Regions from separate parts of the Clostridium carnis genome, predicted to be linked through region 2. Evidence: riboswitches for the same ligand, from Rfam matches in the RefSeq annotation. Region 2 holds a riboswitch; the other holds the start of a gene.

Region 1 (5,780 bases), 360 kb from region 2:
CATCTATGTCTGCTTCAGATTTTGCTTCTATAAATAATCCTATTTCACCTTCTATCTCTGCATTTAATATTCTAACATATTTGAATTTAGTCGAAAAATCCTTAATTACTTCATGTTGATTATTAGTTTCTACTCTTAAGATGGCACTACATTCTTTATTATAGATTTTGTTTATTTTAGCTTCACTTCCACTAAATAATTTACTTTTCAAATACCTATTTTCTACTAAATCATTTAAATCACTAAATACAGCACTTCCTGTTGCAAGCATTCCTGCTCCTTTTCCTATAAATGAGGCTTCACCAACTGAATCTCCATCTAAAATAATAGCATTAACTTCATTATCTATTAATGATAAAATATTATTTTCAGAAATTAAACTAGGCCTTACTACACAGTATATACCATCGTCTGTTTTCTCACTTATTGCTAAAAGCTTAACTCTACTATTAACCATTTTTGCATATTTAAAATCCATTAAATCTAATTTAGTTATTCCTTCAATTCTTTGCTCTTTCCAATATACCTTTTCATTATAAGCTATAGATGATAATATAGATAATTTTCTTGCAGCATCATATCCTAAAACATCCGAATCTGGATTGGCCTCTGCAAATCCAAGTTTTTGAGCTTCAGATAGTGCCTCCTCATAACTTACCTTCTCTCTATCCATTTTTGTTAATATAAAATTTGTAGTTCCATTTAATATTGCTTTAATAGACATTATATTATTTCCTGAAAGTGATTCGGTTAAGGGTTTTATTATAGGTATTCCTCCACCTACAGCAGCTTCAAACTTTATTGTAACTTCACTTTCTTCTGCTACTTTAAAAAGCTCCTCTCCATATTCTGCTATTAAATCCTTATTTGCTGTAATAACATGTTTTTTATAATTCAACGCTCTTTTTACATACTCATAAGCTGGATGTAGCCCTCCAATAACTTCAATGACTATATCACTTTCCTTAGAAAATAGCTCTTCTATATCTACAGTTAAAATATTATTATGTTTTTTATCTTTATGCTTTTCTATATTCTTAACTAATATACTTGTTATTATTATATCTTTATTATTACTTTCTCTATTCTTATCAATTATCTCAACTAACCCTGTCCCTACAACTCCATACCCCATAACAGCTATTTTAGTCATAATATCCCCCTCTTATAGTTAATTCTATATTACCTTAAATGCATTTTCAAAATCTTCTATTATATCATCTATTCCTTCTATTCCAACTGAAACTCTTAACATATCTGCTGTTACACCACTTGCTTTTTGTTCTTCTTCTGATAGTTGGCTATGTGTTGTTGTTGCTGGATGTAAAATACTACTTCTAGCATCACCTAACGTAACTACTAATGATACTAAATTTAAAGCTTTAGTAAACTTTGTAGCATCTTCTATATCCCCTTTTATTCCGAAAGTTAAAATTCCACTTGCGCCACCCTTAAGGTATTTTTTTGCCTTTTCATACTCTTTGCTATTCTCAAGATAAGGATAGTTAACCCAACTTACCTTCGGATTATCTTGTAACCATTTAGCAAGCTTTAAAGCATTTTGAGAATGTCTTTCCATCCTTAAATGTAATGTTTCTAAACCTAAATTAGTTAAATAAGCATTAAATGGACTTTGACATGCACCTAAATCTCTACCTAAGGTTACTCTTAATTTATTTATATATGCTCCCTCTTTAAAAGTCTCTACATAGCATATTCCATGATAACTTGGATCTGGCTCTACAAAATCTTGAAATTTTCCATTACTCCAATTAAAATTTCCACCATCTACAACAATTCCACCAATAGTTTGAGCGTGTCCATCTGAATACTTTGTTGTAGAATGTACAATTATATTTACCCCATGCTCAAAGGGATTACAAAGATAAGGAGTTCCTAAAGTATTATCTACTATAAATGGAATCTTTAATTTAGATGCTATTTTTGCAAACTTATCAAAATCTAATATATTAAGTCCTGGATTTCCTATTGTTTCTCCATAGATTAATTTAGTGTTTTTATTTGCTTTTGATAATATTTCCTCTACATCAGCTTCTGGATCAACAAAAGTTACATCTATACCCATTCTTTTTAAATTAACAGTAAATAAATTAACAGTTCCCCCATATAAAGTTGATGTAGATATAATATGATCCCCAACCTTACAAATATTTAATATTGAATATAATATGGCTGCCTGACCTGATGCAGTTGCTACTGCTCCAATCCCCCCCTGTATTTGTGCAAATTTATCTTCTAAAGCACATACAGTTGGATTTGATATTCTGCTATATAAATGCCCCACTGCTTCTAAATTAAATAAATCTTTTAAGTGATCTGGATCTTCATACTTATAGGTAGTTGTCTGAAATATTGGTAAAACCCTTGGTTCTCCTTCCTTTGGAGAATATCCACCTTGAATACATATTGTATCCTTGCCCCATTGTTTTGTCATTTTAATTGCCCCCTTTTATTTTTACTTTCTGTTAAGTTAACTTAATTTATTTTTATTCTTTAAATCAAATCACTTATATTTCTTAACATGTTATACTTATCCACAATTAGTCTGTAAATATAATTTCTTAAAGAATAAAAAAGTTGCCTCTTATTATATAAGAAGCAACTTAAGAAACCTAATTCTAAGCAATAGTTTTATTACTTTAAACATTTTATCTTTCAAGCTTTCACTTGCAGGATTTAGCACCACATAAATATAATTGATACTTTAATCAATCTCCTAATAGGTTGCTAGGCTTCATAGGGCCAGTCCCTCCACCATTCTTAATAAAAGTTAGTTTTATTTAATTATATAATTATTATACATTTTTTCTATATTTATGCAACACTTTTCTTAGAATTTTTATTTATTTTTCAGATATAATATAATCTACTTTAATATCGTGTGGTTCATTTTTTATTTTATCTAATACTTGAAAGCTATATGCAACTGCAATTTTATTTTTCTTCTCAGATATACTAAGAAGAAATTTATCATAATATCCCCCACCATATCCTATTCTATTTCCCTCTTTATCAAATACAGCTCCAGGAACTATTATTATATCTATACCTTCCTTTTTTATCTCACCTTCAAATGTTATTGGTTCTAAAATCCCCATAACACCTTTTTCCAATTCATTTAAACTCTTTATTTCTATAGCCTTCATATCTCTTGTTTCCCTTATTATTTTAGGAACAAAAATTTTCTTATTATCTTTAAGTGCATACTCTATGAATCTTTTTGTGTCTATTTCATCTTCTGTACTAATATACGTAAATATATTTTTGCTATTTATATATATTTTACTTTCTATTAGTTTATTAAAAATAATTTCATCTTTAATTTTTTTCTCTTCTTTTTTCATTAAAGCTCTTACTTTTAATACTTCTTTTCTTATTTTAACTTTATTATTAGCAACCATATATTTTACCTCCACAAACTATATTCTTAAATATCCTAATTTATATTAATACGATATCCCATTAATTATATTTATAATATCTCTAAATATTGCTGCTGCCGCATTAATAGTTCCCGAAGCTCCACCTATTATAGATATGTCACCTAATGTATCTGTAGAATAAAATACACCTTTATTTTTATCATCTACAAAATATAATGGATGTTTACTATCTATTATAACAGGCTTTACGTATCCTTTAATAATATTGTTTTCACTATATACTTTTCCTATTAATTTTATTTTTCTCTTATTTGATTTTTCTCTTATTACATCATCAATAGTTATATTTTCAATTCCTTGTATATCTATATTATTAAGGTTTAATGATGCCCCCATTAAAATATTTCCTAATATTATTATTTTACATGCTGTATCAAATCCACTTATATCTAAGCTAGAATCTAATTCTGCAATACCTAATTTTTGAGCATCTTCTAAAGCTTTTTTATAACTTATATTATTTTTATACATTTGTGTAAGTATATAATTGCTAGTTCCATTTAATATTCCTTCTATAGAAATTAGCTCACTTCCTGCAATATCAAAAATCCCACCATTAATAGATGGTAAAGCTCCTCCCGTAGTACATCCTATTCCTAAATGAACATTATTTTTTAAGGCAATTTCCTTTAACTCATTATATTTTAATATAATTGGCCCTTTATTACCTGTTACTACATTTATAGAGTTTTCAAGTGCTAATTTTATATGTGTTAGCCCTGGTTCTCCATCCTTTATATTAGTAGTTGTTACTTCTATTAAAATATCCACATCTTTATTTTTTATTATATTATTTATGTTGATATCTTTTTTTATATATCCACAGTACTCACTTAACAAATTTCCTTCTTTTAAAAATTTTTCTAAATCCTCTATATCTATGCCATATTTGTTGTAAAGCCCACCACTTTTATGAATTATATATTTAATATTTAATTCAATATTTTTATTTTTTAAATAATCTCGTTTTTTACATAATAAACTTATAAAAGCTTGCCCTACACCACCAAAGCCTATTATAGCTACATCCATAATAACTCCTCCCCAATTTCTATAAGTTTATTATATACTATTTTTTAATATCCAACTTCATCTCCAACTACAATTACTGTAAATCTACCTGGAAATTTTGCGCCATTATTTACTACTGATAAATAATTACAAACTCTTCCCTTTACAAAGCAATCCTCACATACTCCACTTTCTGCACACGGTGTCTTATGATTTATTCTTTTAGCATTCATTATTGCTACTCTTTTTATTCTATCTAAAGCTTCATCCATATCTTTAACCATTTTATTTGCACCTACAACTACAATAACCTTTTTGGGTCCAAATATCATTCCCGCTGCCCTGTTACCTGAACAATCCATATTAACAAGTTCTCCAGCTTCAGTAACTGCATTTGTACTAGTAATTAAATAATCTGCAACCATGGATTGTCTCATTATTTCTACTATTTCTACAAAAGGTAAATCTTGATATCTGTCATAAAAATTATAATTACCATTTCTTATTGTATTTACTAAGTCCATTTCATTTAAAGTAACTGATCCACCAAGTGCTATACTTGATCCTTCTTCAACTAGCTCTAGAACCTTCTCTTTTGCCTCTGCTATATTATCAACATAAATTGCATTATATTTTCTCTCATTTAATATACCTACTAATTTTTTACCATCACATTCATATTTCCACTTCTTAACTTTATCCATTATAATTCTCCTTTAACTTATATAATACTATCCAAATTTATACATTAATATTAACATATTTAATGCCATTTAGTAAACCGGTTTTATATTTATTAATTGTATTTATGTATAAATATATTTAATTTGTTTAAATATATTTATATATGTTCTGAGAGAGGTGGTTTTATGAGAAATAAAAAATTTTTATTATATTTGTTTATTATTTATTTTGTTGTACTTTCATTTAGTACTCCAAAAGCTTTAAGCTTAAAAACTTCTTCTCAAGATACTAACTATATAATATATATAGATATAAATACATTTACTCTTACTTTAATTAATAAGGATAATTATAAATTTGAAAAAGTATATCCTGTAGCTATAGGGAAACCTACTACACCATCACCACTAGGTACTTGGCAAATTACTAGTAAAGCTCTTATGGCTGGCCCTTATGGTGGCTATTGGTTAGGATTAAATGCTCCTTGGGACACATTTGGTATTCATGGAACCAATAGACCTGGATCAATAGGCACTCAAGCATCTGGTGGATGCATAAGAATGTACAATACTGATATAAAAGAACTTTTTGAATTAGTTGAATATGGTACCTCTGTAATAA
Region 2 (5,780 bases):
TTGGTGGTGATGGAAGCTATCTGCCACATAATTATACCAAAAATTGCGTTGTATATACTGGAACTCATGACAATGATACTATTTGTGGTTGGTATGATGTAACTGCAAGTAAAAATGAAGTTTATAATGCAAAAGAATATCTATCATTAAATTATGAAGAAGGAATAGCAAGAGGTTTTATAAGAGGAGCTTTTGGAAGTGTTGCATATTTAGCTATAACAACAATGCAAGATTTTCTAGCTTTAGGTAATGAAGCAAGAATGAATTTACCATCTACCTTAGGTAAAAATTGGAAGTGGAGAGCTAGAAAAAAATATTTCACACAAGAATTATCAGAAAGTATATATAAATTAACTAAGATTTATGGAAGGGTGTAAATTATGGATAAGGTATCATTAAAAACTAGCATTGAAAGAAATTTAAAAGTAAATCATTGTGTTAAATTAGAAAATGCAAATGAACATGAAATATTTAATGCATTATCATTATCATTAATGGAGATTTTAGTAGATAATTGGCAAGATACAAATAAAGTTTATGAGTCAGAAAAAAATGCTTATTATTTATCAGCGGAATATTTAATGGGAAGAGCATTAGGAAATAATCTTATTAGTTTAGGTTTATATGAAGAGGTTAAAGAGTTATTAAATGAGTTAAATATAGATATTAACAAAATAGAAGAGATTGAGGAAGATGCAGGATTAGGTAATGGTGGTCTTGGAAGACTTGCAGCATGTTTTATGGATTCAGCAGCAGCAATGGAAGTTCCGTTAAAAGGATATGGAATTAGATATACAAATGGTCTATTTAAGCAATATTTTAAAGATGGAAATCAATATGAAGAAGGAGATAACTGGCTAACTTATGGTGATCCTTGGAGTATTAGAAAAGATAGAGATTCAGTAATAGTTAAGTTTAAAGATATGGAGGTTAAGGCCGTTCCTTATGATACTCCAATTATAGGATATAAGTCTAAAAATATTAATACATTAAGACTATGGAAATGTGAACCAATAGTGGAATTCGATTTTAATTCATTTAATGATGGGAAATATAATAAAGCAGTAAAACTTAAAAATAAAGCAGAGGATATTTCAAGAGTATTATATCCAAATGATTCATCAAAAGAAGGAAAAATATTAAGGTTAAGACAACAATATTTACTAGTAAGTGCTTCTCTTCAAGATGTTATTAGAAAGCATATAAGTATTTATGGAATGAATTTTGATGAATTTGAATTAAAGCATGTATTTCAATTAAATGATACTCATCCTGTTTTAGCAATACCTGAATTTATAAGAATATTAGTTGATGAATATAATGTTACATTTGAAAGAGCAAGTGAATTATCAAGAAAGATTTTTGCTTATACAAACCATACAATATTAGCAGAGGCATTAGAAAAATGGGATGAAAAGTTAATGAAGAAACTTTTCCCAAGAGTTTTAACAATTATAAATGAAATAAATAAAAACTTTATTAAAGAATTGAAAGAAAAAGGATATTCAGATAAGGAAATTAAGGAATTTAGCATTATAGATGGTGGACTTGTAAGAATGGCTAACTTAGCTATTTCAATGAGTTTTGCTGTTAATGGAGTGGCACAGCTTCATACAGATATCTTAAAAGATATTGAATTAAATAATTGGTATAAATTATATCCAGAAAAGTTCCAAAACAAAACTAATGGTATAACTCCTAGAAGATGGTTAAGGTTATGTAATAAAGAACTATCAGCATTAATAACTGAGCTTTTAGGGAATGAAGATTGGATAAAAGATTTATCAAAGCTTAAAGAACTTGAGACTTATAAAGATGATAAAAATGTACTAAATAGATTTATGGATATAAAATATGAAAAGAAAGTACAACTTGCAGAATATATTAAAGAAACAGAAGGTATAGAAATAAATCCAAATTCAATATTTGATATACAAATAAAGAGATTACATGAATATAAGAGACAATTATTAAATGCATTTTATATTTTAGATCTTTATTATAGATTAAAAGAAAATCCAGATTTAGATATACCTAATAATACATTTATATTTGGAGCAAAGGCATTCCCTGGATACTATAGAGCTAAGGGAATTGTAAAATTTATTAATGAAATAGCTAAGAAAGTAAATAATGATAAAGATATAAATGGAAAAATAAAAATAGTATTTGTAGAAAACTATAGAGTATCTTATGCAGAAAAATTATTTCCAGCAGCAGATGTTTCTAAGCAAATATCAACAGCAGGTAAAGAAGCTTCAGGTACAGGTAATATGAAGTTTATGATAAATGGAACTCCTACATTTGGAACTTATGATGGAGCTAATGTAGAAATTGTTAGAGAAAGTGGGGAAGAAAATAACTTTATTTTTGGATTAAGAGTAGAGGATATAGAAAAAATAGAAGGAAAGTATGATTCAAAATATTACTATGAAAATGATAAGAGTTTAAAGAGAGTAGTTGATTCATTAATAGATGGAACTTTTGATGATAGTGGCTTTGGATATTTTGAAGATATATATAATGCATTATTAAGAGATGGAGATGGATATTATCTATTAGCAGATTTTAAGGCATTTAAAGATATGGAAGATAATCTTTTTGAAGCATATAAAGATAAAGAAAGATGGGCAAAAATTTGCTTTGAAAACTTATGTAATGGTGGCATATTCTCAAGTGATAGAACTATAATGGAATATAGTAATGATATTTGGAATATAAAAAAGATAAAAAACAATTAGTATTTGAATAATAAATTTAATATCTCTGTAGGTGAAATTGATTAGCAAGACATTCACCAAATTATTGTAATAGGTATTTCAGGTGTTTGTAATAACTCTGCTATTGTAGATTCAACTATTGAAAAAATAATTAATTTTATAGAATGTAATACTGATGCTGAGATAATGGAAATAGAAAAAGATGAAGATACTTTCTAAAAACTTTATTAAAAAATAGAGTCTAAAAAAAGATAATAGAAAAATAACAAAAATTATATTGACAAATAAAAGAAAAAATCGTATATTAATATAAATAAAACTTAATAAATTTTAAAAGATTTCTTATCAAGAGTGGTGGAGGGACTGGCCCTGTGAAACCCAGCAACCTATAATCAATAAATTAGGTTAATTTTAAATAGATAAGCAATAAATTTGGTATATCTAAATTTATTAAATATTTCTAATTAAACTATTTAAAGATTAATGTGGTGCTAATTCCAGCAGCTGTTATAGCTGAAAGATGAGAGGGTAAATTAACAGGCGATTTTTATAAGCACTAGAGATTTATTCTCCAGTGCTTTTTTTGTATATTAAAAAATTTAATTATTAAATTTAAATTAGGTGGTGAAATATATGATAGAAATAAGTAATTTAAATAAAAAGTTTGGGAAGTTAGAAGTATTAAAGGATATTTCAATAAATATAAAAGAAGGAGAGATTTACGGCCTTATAGGACATAGTGGAGCAGGAAAATCAACACTTTTAAGATGTATAAACGGATTAGAAGGATATAATGGTGGATCTGTGAAGGTAATGGGAAAGGAAGTAAATAAATTAGGGAATAATGAAATAAGAAAATTTAGAAAAAACCTAGGAATGATATTTCAAAACTTTAACCTTTTAAGTAGAAAGACAGTATTTGAAAATATTGCATTACCATTAGAGGTTTGGGGATATAAAAAAGGTTATATAAATGAAAAAGTAATGGAGCTTTTAAAGCTAGTTGGACTTGAAGACAAGGCAAAAGTTAAACCAAATAATTTAAGTGGAGGCCAAAAGCAAAGAGTAGCTATAGCAAGAGCTCTTGCATTAGAACCTAAAATATTACTTTGTGATGAAGCAACATCAGCTTTAGATCCTAAAATAACAAAGGATATTTTAGCATTACTTTCAAAAATTAATAAGGAATTAGGAATTACAATTGTTATTGTTACCCATCAAATGGAGGTAGTTAAAGAAGTTTGTGAAAAAGTTGCATTAATAGAAGGGGGCATTTTAAAAGCAGAGGGAAAAGCAGAGCAACTTTTTCTAAAACCAGGGGGAGCTCTTAAGAAATTCTTAGGTCAAGAAAATGATGAATTACTACCGACAACAGGGATTAACATAAAACTATTCTTTCCAAGTACATCATCAGAAAATGCACTTATAACAAAGATGGCAAGAGAACTTGGGGTAGATTTTTCAATAGTTTGGGGCAAGCTAGAGAAATTTAGAAATGATGTACTTGGAAGCTTAGTAATAAATATTAATGCTTTAGATAAAGAAAAAGTAATGAAATATTTAGAAGAAAAAAATATTATATTGGAGGTGCTTAATTAATGCTTGATATTCTTATACCAGCTTTTAATAAAACAATAATAATGGTATTGTTCTCTACAATATTTTCATTAATATTAGGATTTGTACCAGCAATTATATTAATAGTAACGGCAGAGGATGGATTAAAGCCAAATAAAGTAGTATATAAAGTTTTAAATTATATAGTAAATATTTTAAGAAGTTTTCCATTTATAATTTTAATAGTTTCAATAGTTCCAATTACTAAGTTTATAGTTGGTACAAGCATTGGAACTACAGCAGCAATAGTGCCACTTACAATAGCAGCAGCACCTTTTGTTACAAGAGTAATAGAATCAGCTTTAAAAGAAGTTGATAATGGAGTTATAGAAGCAGCAAAATCTTTTGGAGCTTCAAATACACAAATAATTTTTAAGGTAATGTTTAAAGAAGCAGTACCATCAATTATATCAGGATTAACATTAATTATTATAACTATAATAGGATATTCAGCAATGGCTGGAACAGTAGGAGGAGGCGGTCTTGGAGATGTTGCTGTAAGATATGGGTATCAAAGATATCAAACAGATATAATGATTGTTACAGTAATTTTATTGATAGTAATAGTTCAAGGACTTCAATCCTTAGGAAATTATTTATATAAAAAGCTATCTTAATTTAAATTAAAGTGATAGAAGCTCAAAAATTAAAAATAAGTAATAAAATTTAGGGGGTATTCAATATGAAAAGAAAATCAATATTAGTAACAGTATTAGCAGGAGTTTTAGCTTTAGGGCTAGTTGGATGTGGGGCAAAAAAGAGCGAAGGAGATAATAAAACAATTAAAATAGGAGTTACTCCAGTACCTCATAAGGAAATAGTTGAGCATATAAAACCAGAACTAGAAAAGGAAGGCTACAAATTAGAAATAGTAGAGTTTACAGATTATGTTACACCAAATACAGCTTTAGCAGATGGAGAGATTGATGCAAATTATTTTCAGCATATATCATACTTAAATGAAACAAATGAAAGCAAGAAATTAAATTTAGCTTATACAGCTGAAGTTCATTTAGAACCAATTGCTATATACTCCAAAAAAACAAAGGAGTTAAAGGAACTAAAAGATGGAGCTAAGATAGCTATACCAAATGATCCATCAAATGAAGCTAGAGCCTTAAGATTATTAGAAAAACAAGGGTTAATAAAATTAAAGGCTGGAGAGTTAATTACACCTAAGGACATAACAGAAAATGCTAAGAACTTAAAATTTGAAGAATTAGAAGCGGCACAATTACCAAGAGTTTTAGAAGAAGTTGATGCAGCTGTAATTAATGGGAATTATGCTATAGAAGCTGGTTTAAATCCATCTAAAGATTCATTAGCTATTGAAGATAAAGATGCTGAGGCAGCTAAAGTATATAGAAATATATTAGCAGTTAAAAAAGGAAATGAAGATTCAGATAAAATAAAGGCTCTAACTAAAGCGTTAACTTCAGAAAA

The links. A riboswitch is a leader RNA that binds a small molecule or an ion and turns the genes downstream of it on or off. The one in region 2 is predicted to bind S-adenosylmethionine.
Region 1: it holds a riboswitch for S-adenosylmethionine, as region 2 does, so the genes downstream of both, ACYQ1T_RS07900 (O-acetylhomoserine aminocarboxypropyltransferase/cysteine synthase family protein) here and ACYQ1T_RS09680 (methionine ABC transporter ATP-binding protein) in region 2, are expected to answer to the same signal.

Annotation. Positions count from the first base shown of each region.
Region 1 is NZ_BAAHYS010000001.1:1,650,756-1,656,535, reverse strand. Features, by position in the region: gene ACYQ1T_RS07905 (homoserine dehydrogenase) at 1-1,153, opposite strand, end outside; gene ACYQ1T_RS07900 (O-acetylhomoserine aminocarboxypropyltransferase/cysteine synthase family protein) at 1,178-2,455, opposite strand; SAM riboswitch class I at 2,667-2,791, opposite strand; gene ACYQ1T_RS07895 (5-formyltetrahydrofolate cyclo-ligase) at 2,865-3,422, opposite strand; gene ACYQ1T_RS07890 (homoserine dehydrogenase) at 3,468-4,496, opposite strand; gene ACYQ1T_RS07885 (lactate utilization protein) at 4,541-5,179, opposite strand; gene ACYQ1T_RS07880 (L,D-transpeptidase family protein) at 5,345-5,780, shown strand, end outside.
Region 2 is NZ_BAAHYS010000001.1:2,010,876-2,016,655, forward strand. Features, by position in the region: gene malQ (4-alpha-glucanotransferase) at 1-377, shown strand, start outside; gene ACYQ1T_RS09670 (glycogen/starch/alpha-glucan phosphorylase) at 381-2,741, shown strand; gene ACYQ1T_RS09675 (DUF503 family protein) at 2,793-2,939, shown strand; SAM riboswitch class I at 3,060-3,247, shown strand; gene ACYQ1T_RS09680 (methionine ABC transporter ATP-binding protein) at 3,354-4,319, shown strand; gene ACYQ1T_RS09685 (methionine ABC transporter permease) at 4,319-4,954, shown strand; gene ACYQ1T_RS09690 (MetQ/NlpA family ABC transporter substrate-binding protein) at 5,020-5,780, shown strand, end outside.